4 regions of the Bacillus sp. OTU530 genome follow, and region 2 is predicted to be linked to each of the others. Evidence: riboswitches for the same ligand, from Rfam matches in the RefSeq annotation. Region 2 holds a riboswitch; each other region holds the start of a gene.
The links. A riboswitch is a leader RNA that binds a small molecule or an ion and turns the genes downstream of it on or off. The one in region 2 is predicted to bind S-adenosylmethionine.

Region 1 (3,213 bases), on a different contig from region 2:
TGTGCCGCTGTGAATTACAATATCTGCGCCAAGTAAAAGTGGCTGTTGCAGCACTGGCGTATAGAATGTGTTATCTACAATTAAAAGAAGATCATGTTTTTTCGTGATTTCCGCGACAGCCGCGATATCAGTTACTTCCATTAAAGGATTGGTAGGAGTTTCCACAAATACAGCCTTTGTGTTCTCGGAAATTGCTGCTTCTACTTCCGCTAGGTTATGCGTATCAACATACTTAAAGCGAACACCCCATTTGTTTTCATGCTCTGTAAATAAACGGTACGTTCCGCCGTATAAATCCTTAGATACAATCATTTCATCTCCTGTTTTAAACAGAGAGAGAACAACAAGAATCGCAGCCATGCCAGAGCTGCATGCAAAGCCTTGATCGCCGCCTTCTAGATCAGCGATGGCGCGCTCCAAAATTTTTCTTGTTGGATTTCCTGTGCGAATATAATCGAAGCCAGTAGATTGTCCAATTCCTTCATGACGATAAGCAGTAGAAAAATAAACAGGCGGATTAACCGCTCCTGTAGCTGTTTCGCTGCGGTTTCCAATTTGAGCTAGTTTCGTTTCTTGTGAATACATAGTGCAGTTCCTCCTTTAATAAACAATAAAAGCCTTCTTTGTTGTGAAAGAAGGCTTTGTGCTCGGTGAGAATACCTTCTTATCTCTCAAATTCTGTTAGAATTTGTTGGAGTTAGCACCTTTTTAACTGCATGTTAATGGTTGCTGAGGCGTCGTCAGGCCAGTTCCCTCGACCTCTCTTGATAAGAGAAAAAATTATAAAATTGTAAGTCCCTTATATAATTTATACTAAATACAGTATAAAAATCAATTCCCTTTTTATAATCTTCCGTAAATTCTTTGATTTCAAAAAATGCCATTGACTTCACTCCAGTACACATGCTAAATTAAGTGAAAATTGGGATTTGCTATATGAAGACGATAATGCCGTTTCTATGTTATCATAACCTTAGATGAAAATATAATGCTCTTATCGAGAGAGGCAGAGGGAAAGGCCCGATGAAGCCCGGCAACCTTCAAGCTTGTATGCTTGAAACGGTGCTAACACCTGCAGAACGAATCTGTTCTGGATGATAAGAGGGACATCAAACCCCCTCTTTCTGTCTGAAGAGGGGGTTTCTTACTGAAATCCGAGAGTATATGTTTCGAGTATTGTCAAGCTATTGCGGTCTGCTTCTTTTTGCAAAATAATCCTTCTACTAGTAAGAACAAAAGCACTGGTAGCAGAGAAGAGCTTAAGGAGTATTTCCGTCAGTTAACTCCAGCCGAACCGCTTGGGTTGTTTTGCTACAGGAGCAGGGATGGACCACGTCTGCTTTTCTTATAGTATTTTCCTTCCGGGAACGGAGCTACACATACATTGATTAGAGAAAGAAGGGGAAGAGAATGAGGTTGTTAGAGAGATTAAAGGGAGGCGTCGTACTTGGTGACGGTGCGATGGGAACACTTTTATATTCGCGTGGCCTGCAAAGCTGCTTTGAGGAGCTGAATGTAACAGATCCAGAGCGTATTATCGATATTCATCGGCAATATGTAGAAGCGGGTGCGGACGTAATTCAAACGAATACGTATGGAGCGAACGAAGGCAAGCTTCGTATGCATGGTCTGGGAGATCAAGTATCCCGCATCAACCGTGCAGCTGTACAAAATGCGAAACGGGCAGCGAATGCAGAGACGTTGATAATTGGAACAATCGGCGGTATGAAGCATATCGGCGGCGTTACGCTTAACGACGTAGAGCGTGAATTTATGCTTGTGGAGCAGGCGAATGCCTTGCTTGGAGAAGGTATAGACGGCCTCCTGCTTGAAACATTTTACGATGAAACAGAGCTGCTGCACGCACTTCGTATTTTACGAAAAGAAACGAATGTACCGATTATCGCGCAGCTTGCTTTACATGAAGTGGGACTTACACAAAGCGGAACATATGCGGAAATAATTCTAGCTGAGCTCCTTGAGCAAGGAGCGGATGTGGTAGGTCTTAACTGCCGCCTTGGCCCGCTTCATATGATTGAATCACTCCAATTGATGTCTATTCCAGAAAAAGGCTATTTATCTGCATATCCAAATGCAGGCTTGCCGAAATATGCAGATGGTCGTTACACTTACGAGGGAACTGTAAAATATTTTGAGGATACAGCCGAGCAGTTTGTGAAGCAGGGAGTGCGCCTTTTAGGAGGCTGCTGCGGTACAACGCCTGAGCATATAAGAGCGATGAAGCAAGTGCTTGCAAATGCGGCACCTGTTCTTGAGAAAGAGCGTCATGCTCGTCCGGCTCCTGTTGTTGTGAAAGAGGCGCCTTCAATCCAGAAGGCTACCCTAGCGGAAAAAGCTAAAAAGGATACGACGATTATCGTTGAGCTGGATCCGCCGAAAACGCTGAATACGCAGCTCTTTTTTGAAGGAGCAAAGGCACTAAAACGTGCAGGAGCGGATGCGGTCACGCTTGCTGATAATTCACTAGCTAGTCCGCGTGTTTCCAATATGGCGATGGGCGCGCTTTTGGCTCGTAACGATATCCCGGTACTGACGCATTTAACATGCCGTGATCATAATTTAATCGGATTGCAATCCCATTTGCTTGGATTATCAGCTTTAGGCCTTAATGAAGTGCTTGCGCTCACAGGTGACCCTGCGAGAGTCGGGGATTTCCCTGGAGCAACATCTGTATATGATGTTTCTTCCTTTGAGCTGATTCGCATGATTAAGGAAATGAACGAGGGACGTTCTCCGTTAGGAAAAACGATTGGACAAGCGACAACCTTCTCAGTAGCAGCTGCCTTTAACCCAAATGTACGTCATGTGGATGCAGCTGTACGAAGAATGGAGAAGAAGATCGAAGCGGGTGCGGATTATTTCTTAACGCAGCCAGTTTATGATCTGGATGTGCTTCATCGAACATATGAAGCGACAAAACATCTCGAGCAGCCTATATATATTGGAATTATGCCGCTTGTAAGCAAGAAAAATGCAGATTTTCTCCATTATGAAGTACCAGGTATTACATTACCTGAGGAAGTGCGACAACGCATGGATGGTCATGTGACGCCGCAGGAGGCTGCTAAGGAAGGCATCCGTCTTTCAGAGGAGCTGGTAGAGGAAGCAATGAAGCTGTTTAAAGGCATTTATTTAATTACGCCTTTCTTACGATATGAAATGACGGAAACGCTCGTCCGCTATGTGAGACAA
Region 2 (3,213 bases):
AATAAGAGAAAGAAAAGGGGTGCATTATGAAGGAAAAAAAAGAACCGCAATTCAGAAGTGGTGAGCTAGCAAAAAACGAGCTGAAAGGACATTACGGAATGGACCCCGAAGTCAGCCTCCAGTCTGTTAATTTTGCTACGACAGAAAACCCATACTTAAATGAGCATTACCAAGAAGATTCCAAAGAAAATTAAAGAAAACTCGCCGAGTGGCGAGCCGTTAGGCGAAGACAGAGGCGTAGTTGCACTTATACTGTATTCCTAAAATTTCCGACTACGTCGAATTTGCTTCTAGCTGGAAATTTATACTTTCTTGCAGTGGAATAAAGAGCGGGAACACCCGCTCTTTTTACCCTTTATTCGTTAGCTTAGTTAAATATCTTTGTTAACTTTAGCCAAAGAAATTAGACCTCAATCGAGCAAATTTGTCCCCTTCCCTTTCAGAAGAAAAAATGATCTAAAAAAGAAAAATCATGGATTATAAGGATTGTATAATAATTCTTCATGATGTATATTTATTACAGATTAACTAAAGTTATATAGTTTTAATTTAACATAACAAGTAATATATTAATAACACTTCAGGGGGATTTCCTATGCTCATTCGAAAAGCAGTTATGAGTGATACAGAAAGTATCTATAAATTAATATCAGAGTATGCTAAAGAAGGAAAACTTTTAGCGAGAACTTATGCCTCCATCTATGAAGATCTGCAAAGTTTCGTTGTGGCTGTTTTAAATAACGAAGTGGTTGGGATTTCCAGCTTGACAATCCTTGACCGGAATTTAGCAGAGGTAAGATCATTAGCTGTCAACCCTGCTTATGTCGGAAAAGGGATCGGAAAAGCACTGGTAAAGCAAATCATTAAAGAAACAGGAAACTTGGAAATTACTAAGCTAATTTCCTTAACGTATCAAATTGAATTTTTTTCAAAGTTAGGGTTTAATCAGGTGGATAAAAATGAATTACCTCAAAAAATGTGGAAAGATTGCATAACCTGCCCTAAACTGCATTCTTGTGATGAAACCGCGATGTTAATGAATGTTTTACCTTAGGGTATCCCTAAATGCTTCTGTTTTGAGGTGCATTTTTAAAGAAAACTCGCCGATTGGCGAAGGTAGAGGCATAGTTGCACTTACACCGTATTCCTAAAATTTCCTACAGTGCAAGATAGAGTGAATCTTGTATATGCCTAAAACATAAATGCGGTGCTTCCCCTGCTAAAGGAAAGCACCAGGTTGTTGAAGAAAAAATGTACTCATGACACATTGTAGTGCTACTGTAAAGTTTTATTAAGATATTAACTTTATCTCTTCTAGGCTATTTGTATATTCCCATACAGGGGTAATTTCTGTAATAACTTCATCTTTAAATAGGTGTTTTAACTCATTTTTCTTTTGTTTAGCCACTGTTAATTGCTGAATATCAGAAAAGAAAATAAGAGATTGATTTTTAATTTGCTTGTCTCCTCTGGATGTCGGGTTATGCAAATCAAAAAACAATTCTAGTAATTCATTATAAGATACTTTCCAAGGATTAAACCATATCTCTACTATGTCTACATTTTTCCCTTTTAGATGTCCTGTTTGAATATATTCAATACCACGAAAACTTGTAATAAAAGCTTGTTGACTAAAAAATTCACTTGCACCAAATACTGCTCTCTCCATTTTGTTTCGCTCCTTTGAGCGATAAGCCTTCTTTCTCCATTAAAAAACCTCTCTTTAATCTAAAGAGAGGTTAGTATGATTACATACATTCCTCTCATCTTTCAAAGGTTAAACCTTTGCAGGAATTAGCACCGTTCAAGTAATATTTTAACTTGATGGTTGCCGGGTTTCATAGGGCCTGTCCCTCTACCACTCTGGATAAGAAGTTTATCGCTATTTATTTTTTAACTATTTGTTGCTACTAACGATATCATCTATTTATCTAAAATTCAAGTAATATTTTTAGAAAACTCGTCGAATTGGCTTCCAACTAGAAATTTATACCTTCTTACAGTTTAAAAAATAAAACCCTGGATCTAGTGACTTTATTTCAAAGTCACACTTAATGGCACTATTACTATTTTCACTTCTATGTTACCTATGTAAAATAAATGGTCCCTTATAGAAAAATTGGTTACATAATCATCTCATTTCCATAACATTCCTTATATTACACTTTTTCTTTGTTATTCTATAACTCAGCAACACCCCCTTATCCAAAAAAGAGAAGGAGCGTGTTAATCCTATGAGAAAACTTAATAGCAAAATTAGGACAAGCTGCCCAAAAGCACAGATATTCATTACGCCAACACTAACTCTGATGCAAAAATAATTTAGTAGAAACATAAAATAATAATGCCTATGAGCTTTGCGATTACGTATGATTCACTTTCTAATTTCCAGAGTATATCAGAATAAGTAAACAGACCTTCGATTAAAAACGATTTAAGGAGATGAAAAAAATGAAAGCTCCCGTTTTTGAAAAGAGACCATTTGCTAGGATACACTCAATTTTGACAAGTCAAGGATTTACGAAGATTGGCTGGAATCAATCGATAAAGTATAGAGTGAAATTACGTGATTGTTCCACTGAATCCATTTATTGGTTAGAGATTCCTGTTGATCAATACCCACAGGAGCCAAATCAGGCCAAACTTGGAAAACCATCCTTGCTTGGAGAAGAAAGGATTCCACAATCCATTAGGGAAGCCACGGCAAGTAAGCTATATGAAATTGCTGATTATTTGAAAAGTTCAATAAAGGAAAAAGAGAGCCATAGCTTGAACCAAACGGACCATAATGGTTCGATGGCTCAGAATGAGGAAGAGATCAAACGGCTTGGGAAGGAAATGGAGTCAATGCAAACGTATACAGAATTGTACGAAAATGGCTGGATTCCTGACCCTATCCAGTATGAAGGCAAAAAATGAACATTCTAAAATACCAGTCATGGATTGCAGACAAAAACCGGCAGGCCTATTCAGGCCTTGCCGGTTTTGAACAGCCTGCTCTCATTATCTTTTGAATCTATGTCATCTACAAATATCGCATTATCTACCAACCACTGGCCATTATTAGCATCGCATACCATATAAAGCATAACAAAATCCTCTCCTTCTGCTAAATGCTTTGCAGAATAAAAAGCGAACCGCCGTAGCGATCCGCTTTCGAATAATTTATTTGAAAATAGTACTTAAGCACTGACTATCGCATCAAGGATGATT
Region 3 (3,213 bases), on a different contig from region 2:
GATACGCGGCACGTGTATTCTCTGTTAAGGAGGTATCATTATAATCTGCAAATCTAGTATTCTCATCTAACACAACATTCTCTAATACAGAGCCGAAAGTAATCGCGTCGAAAATTTGAGGTTCCTTCTTGCGGGATAGGTTTACGCATTTTGCATAGCAGCCGCCTTCAATATTGAATACGCCGTTGTCAGACCAACCGTGCTCATCATCACCGATTAATTTACGGTTTGAATCGGCAGACAAGGTTGTTTTTCCTGTACCGGATAAACCAAAGAATAGTGCAACGTCTCCTTCTTCCCCTACATTGGCCGAGCAGTGCATAGAAAGGATATCTTTCTCTGGAAGTAAATAGTTCATAATGGAGAAGATGGATTTCTTCATTTCTCCTGCATATTCTGTACCTCCAATCAGTACAATCCGCTTTTCAAAGGAAATGATAATGAATGTCTCCGATTTTGTTCCATCGAGTGCTGGGTCTGCTTTGAATGTCGGAGCAGACACGATGGTGAATTGTGCTTCGTGGTTTGCAAGCTCCTGTGTTGTCGGGCGGATGAATAGCTGCTGGGCAAATAAGTTGTGCCATGCGAATTCATTTACAACCTGGATGGGAAGGCGGTAGTTACGGTCTGCGCCAGCAAAGCCCTTGAATACGAAAAGCTCCTCTTTTTCTCTTAAATGCTCCAGTACCTTTGTGTATAAGTGGTGAAAGGTTTCTTCAGCAATTGGCTGGTTCACTACGCCCCAGTCAATTTTATCCTTGACGGATGCTTCGCTGACAATAAATTTGTCCTTGGGAGAACGCCCTGTATATTTTCCGGTTGAAACAGAAACAGCACCTGTTGAAGTTAGGCTTCCTTCTTCTCGGATTAAAACCTTTTCTACCAATTGCGGTACGCTTAATTGAACATGTGCATTGCTTCCGTTTAATAGTTCATTTAACCCGATTTGGACATTCACAGTATTCATCATCAAAACCATCCTTTGTTTGAATTATAGAAAAATATCTCACATTACCCATAAAAAGTATAACACATTGTTTTAAATAGTGTATACTATTTATTGGTTTATGTTTGTGTGTTTACACTTTTTGGGGATTTTTCCTGTTATAAAAATTGATCAAGATGTTATTAGATGAATTGGTGTGTACTATTATTCGTTTTAGAATACATGTACCAACACATAATAAGCAGGATTTTTTTGCTGAAATTTAAGGGGAATGAATTGACAAAGTAGTGTTATTTCTATACTATAGCTTTAAGACGGATACTCTCTTATCCCGAGCTGGCAGAGGGACAGGCCCTATGAAGCCCAGCAACCTGACCGAAAAGGTAAAGGTGCTCAACCTGATGCAAGGCAGCAATGCTTTGAACGATAAGAGTGAAAGGCAAGAAATGACACATTCAACCTTTCCTCAGATGGAAAGGTTTTTTATTTTGCTTTCTTGGGAATTTTAAGAATGTCGTATGACAATTTAATTTAGGGATGAGTTCCGTACATAATAGATTAGGGGAGGTTTACCAATGACAAACAAGCGTCGTCTTTTCACGTCCGAGTCTGTAACCGAAGGGCATCCGGACAAAATTTGTGACCAAATTTCAGATTCTATTTTGGATGCGATTTTAACAAACGATCCAAACGCACGTGTAGCTTGTGAAACAACGGTAACAACAGGTTTAGTGCTAGTAGCTGGTGAAATTACAACTTCTACATACGTGGACATTCCAAAAATCGTTCGTGAAACAATCCGTGAAATTGGCTATACTCGTGCAAAGTACGGCTTTGATGCTGGAACATGTGCGGTATTAACTTCTATCGATGAACAGTCTGCTGATATCGCAGCGGGTGTAGATAAAGCGCTGGAAGCGCGTGAAGGCTCTATGTCTGACGAAGAAATCGAAGCAATCGGTGCTGGTGACCAAGGTTTAATGTTTGGTTTTGCATGTAACGAAACGAAAGAGCTTATGCCTCTTCCAATCTCTCTTGCACACAAGTTATCCCGCCGTTTAACAGAAGTGCGCAAGGATGATACATTACCGTACCTTCGTCCGGACGGTAAAACACAAGTAACGGTTGAATACGATGAAAATGGAAAGCCGGTTCGCGTTGATACAATCGTTATTTCCACGCAGCACCATCCAGAAGCAACGCATGAGCAAATCGAGCGTAATCTTAAAGAATATGTAATTAAGCCAGTTGTTCCAGCTGAGCTTGTTGATGAGAATACAAAATACTTTATTAACCCAACAGGCCGCTTCGTAATCGGTGGACCGCAAGGGGATGCTGGTTTAACAGGCCGTAAAATCATTGTTGATACATACGGCGGGTATGCTCGCCATGGCGGCGGTGCGTTCTCCGGTAAGGATCCTACAAAGGTAGACCGTTCTGCAGCATATGCCGCTCGTTACGTTGCGAAAAACATCGTAGCAGCAGGGCTTGCGGATAAAGCGGAAGTACAGCTTGCATACGCGATTGGTGTAGCGCAGCCAGTATCTATTTCTGTTGATACATTTGGAACAGGAAAAGTGTCTGAGGATGTATTGGTTGATTTGATTCGTAAAAATTTTGACCTTCGTCCAGCAGGTATCATTAAAATGCTTGATTTACGTCGCCCGATTTATAAGAAAACAGCAGCGTACGGTCACTTTGGCCGCAACGAGCTTGACCTTACTTGGGAGCGTATAGACAAAGCTGATACGCTTCGTCAGCAAGCAGGGGTATAATCATGAAAAAGATCTATGCAGCGCATGGGTCTTTTTTATTTGAAAAAGTATAAATTTCCGGCTAGAAGTGAGACGTAGCCGGAAATTTTAGGAATACAGTATAAGTAGAGCTACGTCAATCAGCTACACGATCAACACGGGCTGTTCGGTTCCCTGTAGTTGTGAAAAAAAGGAATGAGTGCATCGTTTCTTTTCCTCAAACAATAAGCCTGCAGATGCATTTTCTGTTCGTTCCCTTTGTGGAGCATAACCAGTGTAAAGGGGAAAGGAAGGATGGACTGCAATGATTAATAAAATTGCGTGTTTGTTTTGGCTGCTTTGTCTGAGTGTATTCTTAAGCGGGGTGGTTTGGACTACCTCCAAAGGATCCGAACATGAAAGAATTATGCATTCTGTTGTACATAAAGTACAAATACAAAGGATGTATGATACGAGGATATATGATACACAGCTATAAACTAGAGAGCAACAGCAGAATGACAAGTGCATTCG
Region 4 (3,213 bases), on a different contig from region 2:
TCACCTGTTCTTTATCCTTTTATATCTTTCTTGATATCCTATTAAATAGATGAAACAGTGCCTGTACACTCTTAAGAAATGTGTTTTTATTTAGAGGTATCCATTTCACACATGGATAATTGCAATGATTTGAAGACGAATCCAAAATGAGATTCAATAGCGTTGAATTGCTATTATTTCAACTATGTAATTAGTATCGACAATAGTAATAAGGGGATATTGATTATCGATTTAAAAATAATTGGAAAGCGAATCAAACTGTATTCCTAAAATTTCTCGCTACGTCGAATGGGCTTCCAGCTGGAAATTTATACTTCCTTACAGTGTAAAGAAAACCCTCCCTACTTAGCCATAGAAGGGAGGGCTCATACTGCTATTTCAAATCACTGTTTAGTTGTTTCCCCATACATCTTCAGCAATTTTAATTACATGTTTTATCTTATTCCATTGATCTTCTTCCGTTAATTTATTTCCTTCTTCCGTACTTGCAAATCCGCATTGAGGACTTAATGCTAGGTTTTCTAGAGGAATAGATTGACTTGCTTCTTTGATTCGCTCTTTAATCAATTTAGGATCCTCTAGTTCAGGGAATTTAGATGTAATTAATCCTAAGATAACGGTTTGGTCATTACGTTTAAAGTTCTTTAATGGTTCAAAATCACCTGAACGTTGATCATCATATTCCAAGAAGAGTCCATCTACATTTAAGTTAGCAAATATTGCATCAGATATATTGTCGTACCCGCCACTTGTAATATATGTAGACCTGAAGTTCCCACGACAAATATGCATTGTAATTACCATATCAGCAGGCTTCTTGGAAATAGAATCATTTAAGCAACGTACTCTAGTATCGATAATGTCCTGTACATCCATGCCGAGTTTTTCAACGACTGCTTGTATACGTTCTTCAGAAACAAAATCAATCCAGGAAGTATCGTCTAATTGTAAATAACGGCAGCCTGCATCATAGAAAGCTTGAATTGCTTTTTGGTAAGCTGCTACTGTATCATTATAAAACTCCTCTTGGTTGCCGCTATAATACTCATCACCTTGAATTCTAGTGAATAACATATTAGGACTTGGAATGGAGAACTTAGCCACTTGGCTTCCATCACCATATTGGTTAACAGCTTCTTTTAGGAACTTGAAGTGTTCTAGCATATAATGATTATTAAAGCCTACTTTACCAACTACTTTGATTGCCGTATTTTTTGTTTTGGCACCCTTGAAGTTACTTATATATTCCGTTTCAAACTCAGCTACCCCTTCTAAACCTGATAAAAAATCTAAGTGCCACCACGAGCGTCTAAATTCGCCATCCGTGATTGATTTAAGGCCTACCTCAATTTGTTTTTGCACAAGCTTCGCAATCTCTGTATCCTCTACAGCCTTTAGGGCATCCTTATCGATTTCCTCATTCGCATAAGCTGTTCTTGCTTCTTTAATAGGCGCCGTTCTTAGAAAGCTTCCTACATGATCGGCTTTAAATGGAGCTTTCACTAGTGTTGTTGTCATATTGAATTTCCTTCTTTCTTTAATAATCAAAAAACCCTCTTCTCAAAAATAAGAAGAGGGTAATTACCGTAATAGGTTCTCTTCTTATCTTCAAGCAAATCGCTCCTGGAATTGGCACAGTACTTAAATAGTCCGCTGCCGAGGTCTCATAGGGCCAGTCCCTCCACCTCTCAGGATAAGAATATTCAAAAATATTTAACTAGACAAATATTTAACTTAGTAATTAAACTACACTTGTTTTGTTGCCCTGTCAATAAGTTTTTTTAAAGAAAACTCGCCGATTGGCGAGCCCCGCTCTTGGGCGAAGACAGAGGCGTAGTTGCACTTATACTGTATTCCTAAAATTTCTCGCTACGCCGAATGGGCTTCCTGTTAGAAATTTATACTTTCTTAAAGTGTAAAGAAAACTCGCCGATTGGCGAGATCCGCCCTTGGGCGAAGACAGAGGAGAGGCGTAGTTGCACTTATACTGTATTCCTAAAATTTCCGACTACGCCGAATGACCTTCTAGCTGGAAATTTATACTTCCCTACAGTGTAAAAAAGTAATCCTTTAAGCATTTTATAGGGAAATTTACAAATTATATTTTCGAATCAAATAAGTCGGCGTACAGCTCCACGCATGGCAGTAGCTATTAATCAAATAACTGCCGTACGGTGAAAAGTCTTTATTATTAGGGTCATATAATTCCCAGAACGTATCTGCACCGTCATGGATCATTTCACCCCAGTACGCTTTTAGCTGTTCAACTGCCTTTTCTTTTTCGCCTACTATAATAAGTGCTTCCACTAAGTAATGGTACATATACGGTGTTGTGAGGACAATCTCAGGTTTCTCTGACAATAGACGGTTCATAAGCTGACGATTTTCCTCTGGCTCTAGTACCTCCGCCAATGCCATCCAAATCTGGCTTGCCCACGAAATTTGTTTTTCTGCTCCGCTTACGAAAAAGCCTTTTTCTTCGTCCCATAGATGGGTAATCGTTGCCGTTACAATCTCCTGCAGACGCTCTTCTAAGAAAGCCTGCTTGTCGCTGCCCAACACCTTTGCCATTTCAATTGCCCGCTTGATCGCATGAATAAGCACAGCCTGCGAAGGAGCTTGCTTGTTTAATTCCTGGTGCCAATCAATAAATGACCACCACGATTTATCATCCTTTACAATATTGTGCTCATCTAATCGTTCTAATGCGAGCTCAATTTGACGATAAGCACTAGGCCATAGCTCCACTAGCGTCTCTTTGTCGTTCGTCGCAAAGTAATAGTCATGCAATGTTGTTGAAAATAGCAGTGAATAGTCAAATAAGTATATGTCATCTGGAATTAATGATGGCGCAATAAATACATTTGCCATAATTTTTCCTCTATCATCCGGCACACCTGCAAATAAATATAAGCAGCGTTTTACTAAATCATTATTTTGGAATGTCTCGTAATTTGCTAATGCCTGAAGCCGTAAATCGCCGAGCCATAAACGACGGTCGCGCTTCGGTCCATCCTCAAATACATCCTGCATGCAATCCTGCAGCGTTTTAATGCTCACCTGATCAATCTGAGCCAGCAACGAATCCTTATGCTGAAGTGGAATAACACGGGATGGATCAGCCGATGTCACTGTTTGGCATTGTATATCATCGAATGCGACACGATATTTTCGCGATGTATCCAACACTTCAAATTTAATATAACGGAAGCT

Region 1: linked by a shared signal. The riboswitch ahead of AAHB12_RS00055 (bifunctional homocysteine S-methyltransferase/methylenetetrahydrofolate reductase) and the one ahead of AAHB12_RS17875 (peptide-methionine (S)-S-oxide reductase) in region 2 are both predicted to bind S-adenosylmethionine.
Region 3: linked by a shared signal. The riboswitch ahead of metK (methionine adenosyltransferase) and the one ahead of AAHB12_RS17875 (peptide-methionine (S)-S-oxide reductase) in region 2 are both predicted to bind S-adenosylmethionine.
Region 4: linked by a shared signal. The riboswitch ahead of AAHB12_RS29405 (5-methyltetrahydropteroyltriglutamate--homocysteine S-methyltransferase) and the one ahead of AAHB12_RS17875 (peptide-methionine (S)-S-oxide reductase) in region 2 are both predicted to bind S-adenosylmethionine.

The regions. Positions count from the first base shown of each region.
Region 1 is NZ_JASATP010000001.1:8,914-12,126, forward strand. Features, by position in the region: gene AAHB12_RS00050 (methionine biosynthesis PLP-dependent protein) at 1-585, opposite strand, end outside; SAM riboswitch class I at 662-774, opposite strand; SAM riboswitch class I at 992-1,104, shown strand; gene AAHB12_RS00055 (bifunctional homocysteine S-methyltransferase/methylenetetrahydrofolate reductase) at 1,411-3,213, shown strand, end outside.
Region 2 is NZ_JASATP010000024.1:42,299-45,511, reverse strand. Features, by position in the region: gene AAHB12_RS17885 (hypothetical protein) at 27-194, shown strand; gene AAHB12_RS17880 (N-acetyltransferase) at 596-1,054, shown strand; gene AAHB12_RS17875 (peptide-methionine (S)-S-oxide reductase) at 1,292-1,669, opposite strand; SAM riboswitch class I at 1,761-1,874, opposite strand; gene AAHB12_RS17870 (hypothetical protein) at 2,452-2,919, shown strand; gene AAHB12_RS17865 (ArsR/SmtB family transcription factor) at 3,183-3,213, opposite strand, start outside.
Region 3 is NZ_JASATP010000043.1:28,096-31,308, forward strand. Features, by position in the region: gene pckA (phosphoenolpyruvate carboxykinase (ATP)) at 1-967, opposite strand, end outside; SAM riboswitch class I at 1,270-1,379, shown strand; gene metK (methionine adenosyltransferase) at 1,522-2,721, shown strand.
Region 4 is NZ_JASATP010000079.1:758-3,970, reverse strand. Features, by position in the region: gene AAHB12_RS29410 (hypothetical protein) at 1-4, opposite strand, end outside; gene AAHB12_RS29405 (5-methyltetrahydropteroyltriglutamate--homocysteine S-methyltransferase) at 391-1,518, opposite strand; SAM riboswitch class I at 1,600-1,700, opposite strand; gene AAHB12_RS29400 (alpha-L-rhamnosidase-related protein) at 2,092-3,213, opposite strand, start outside.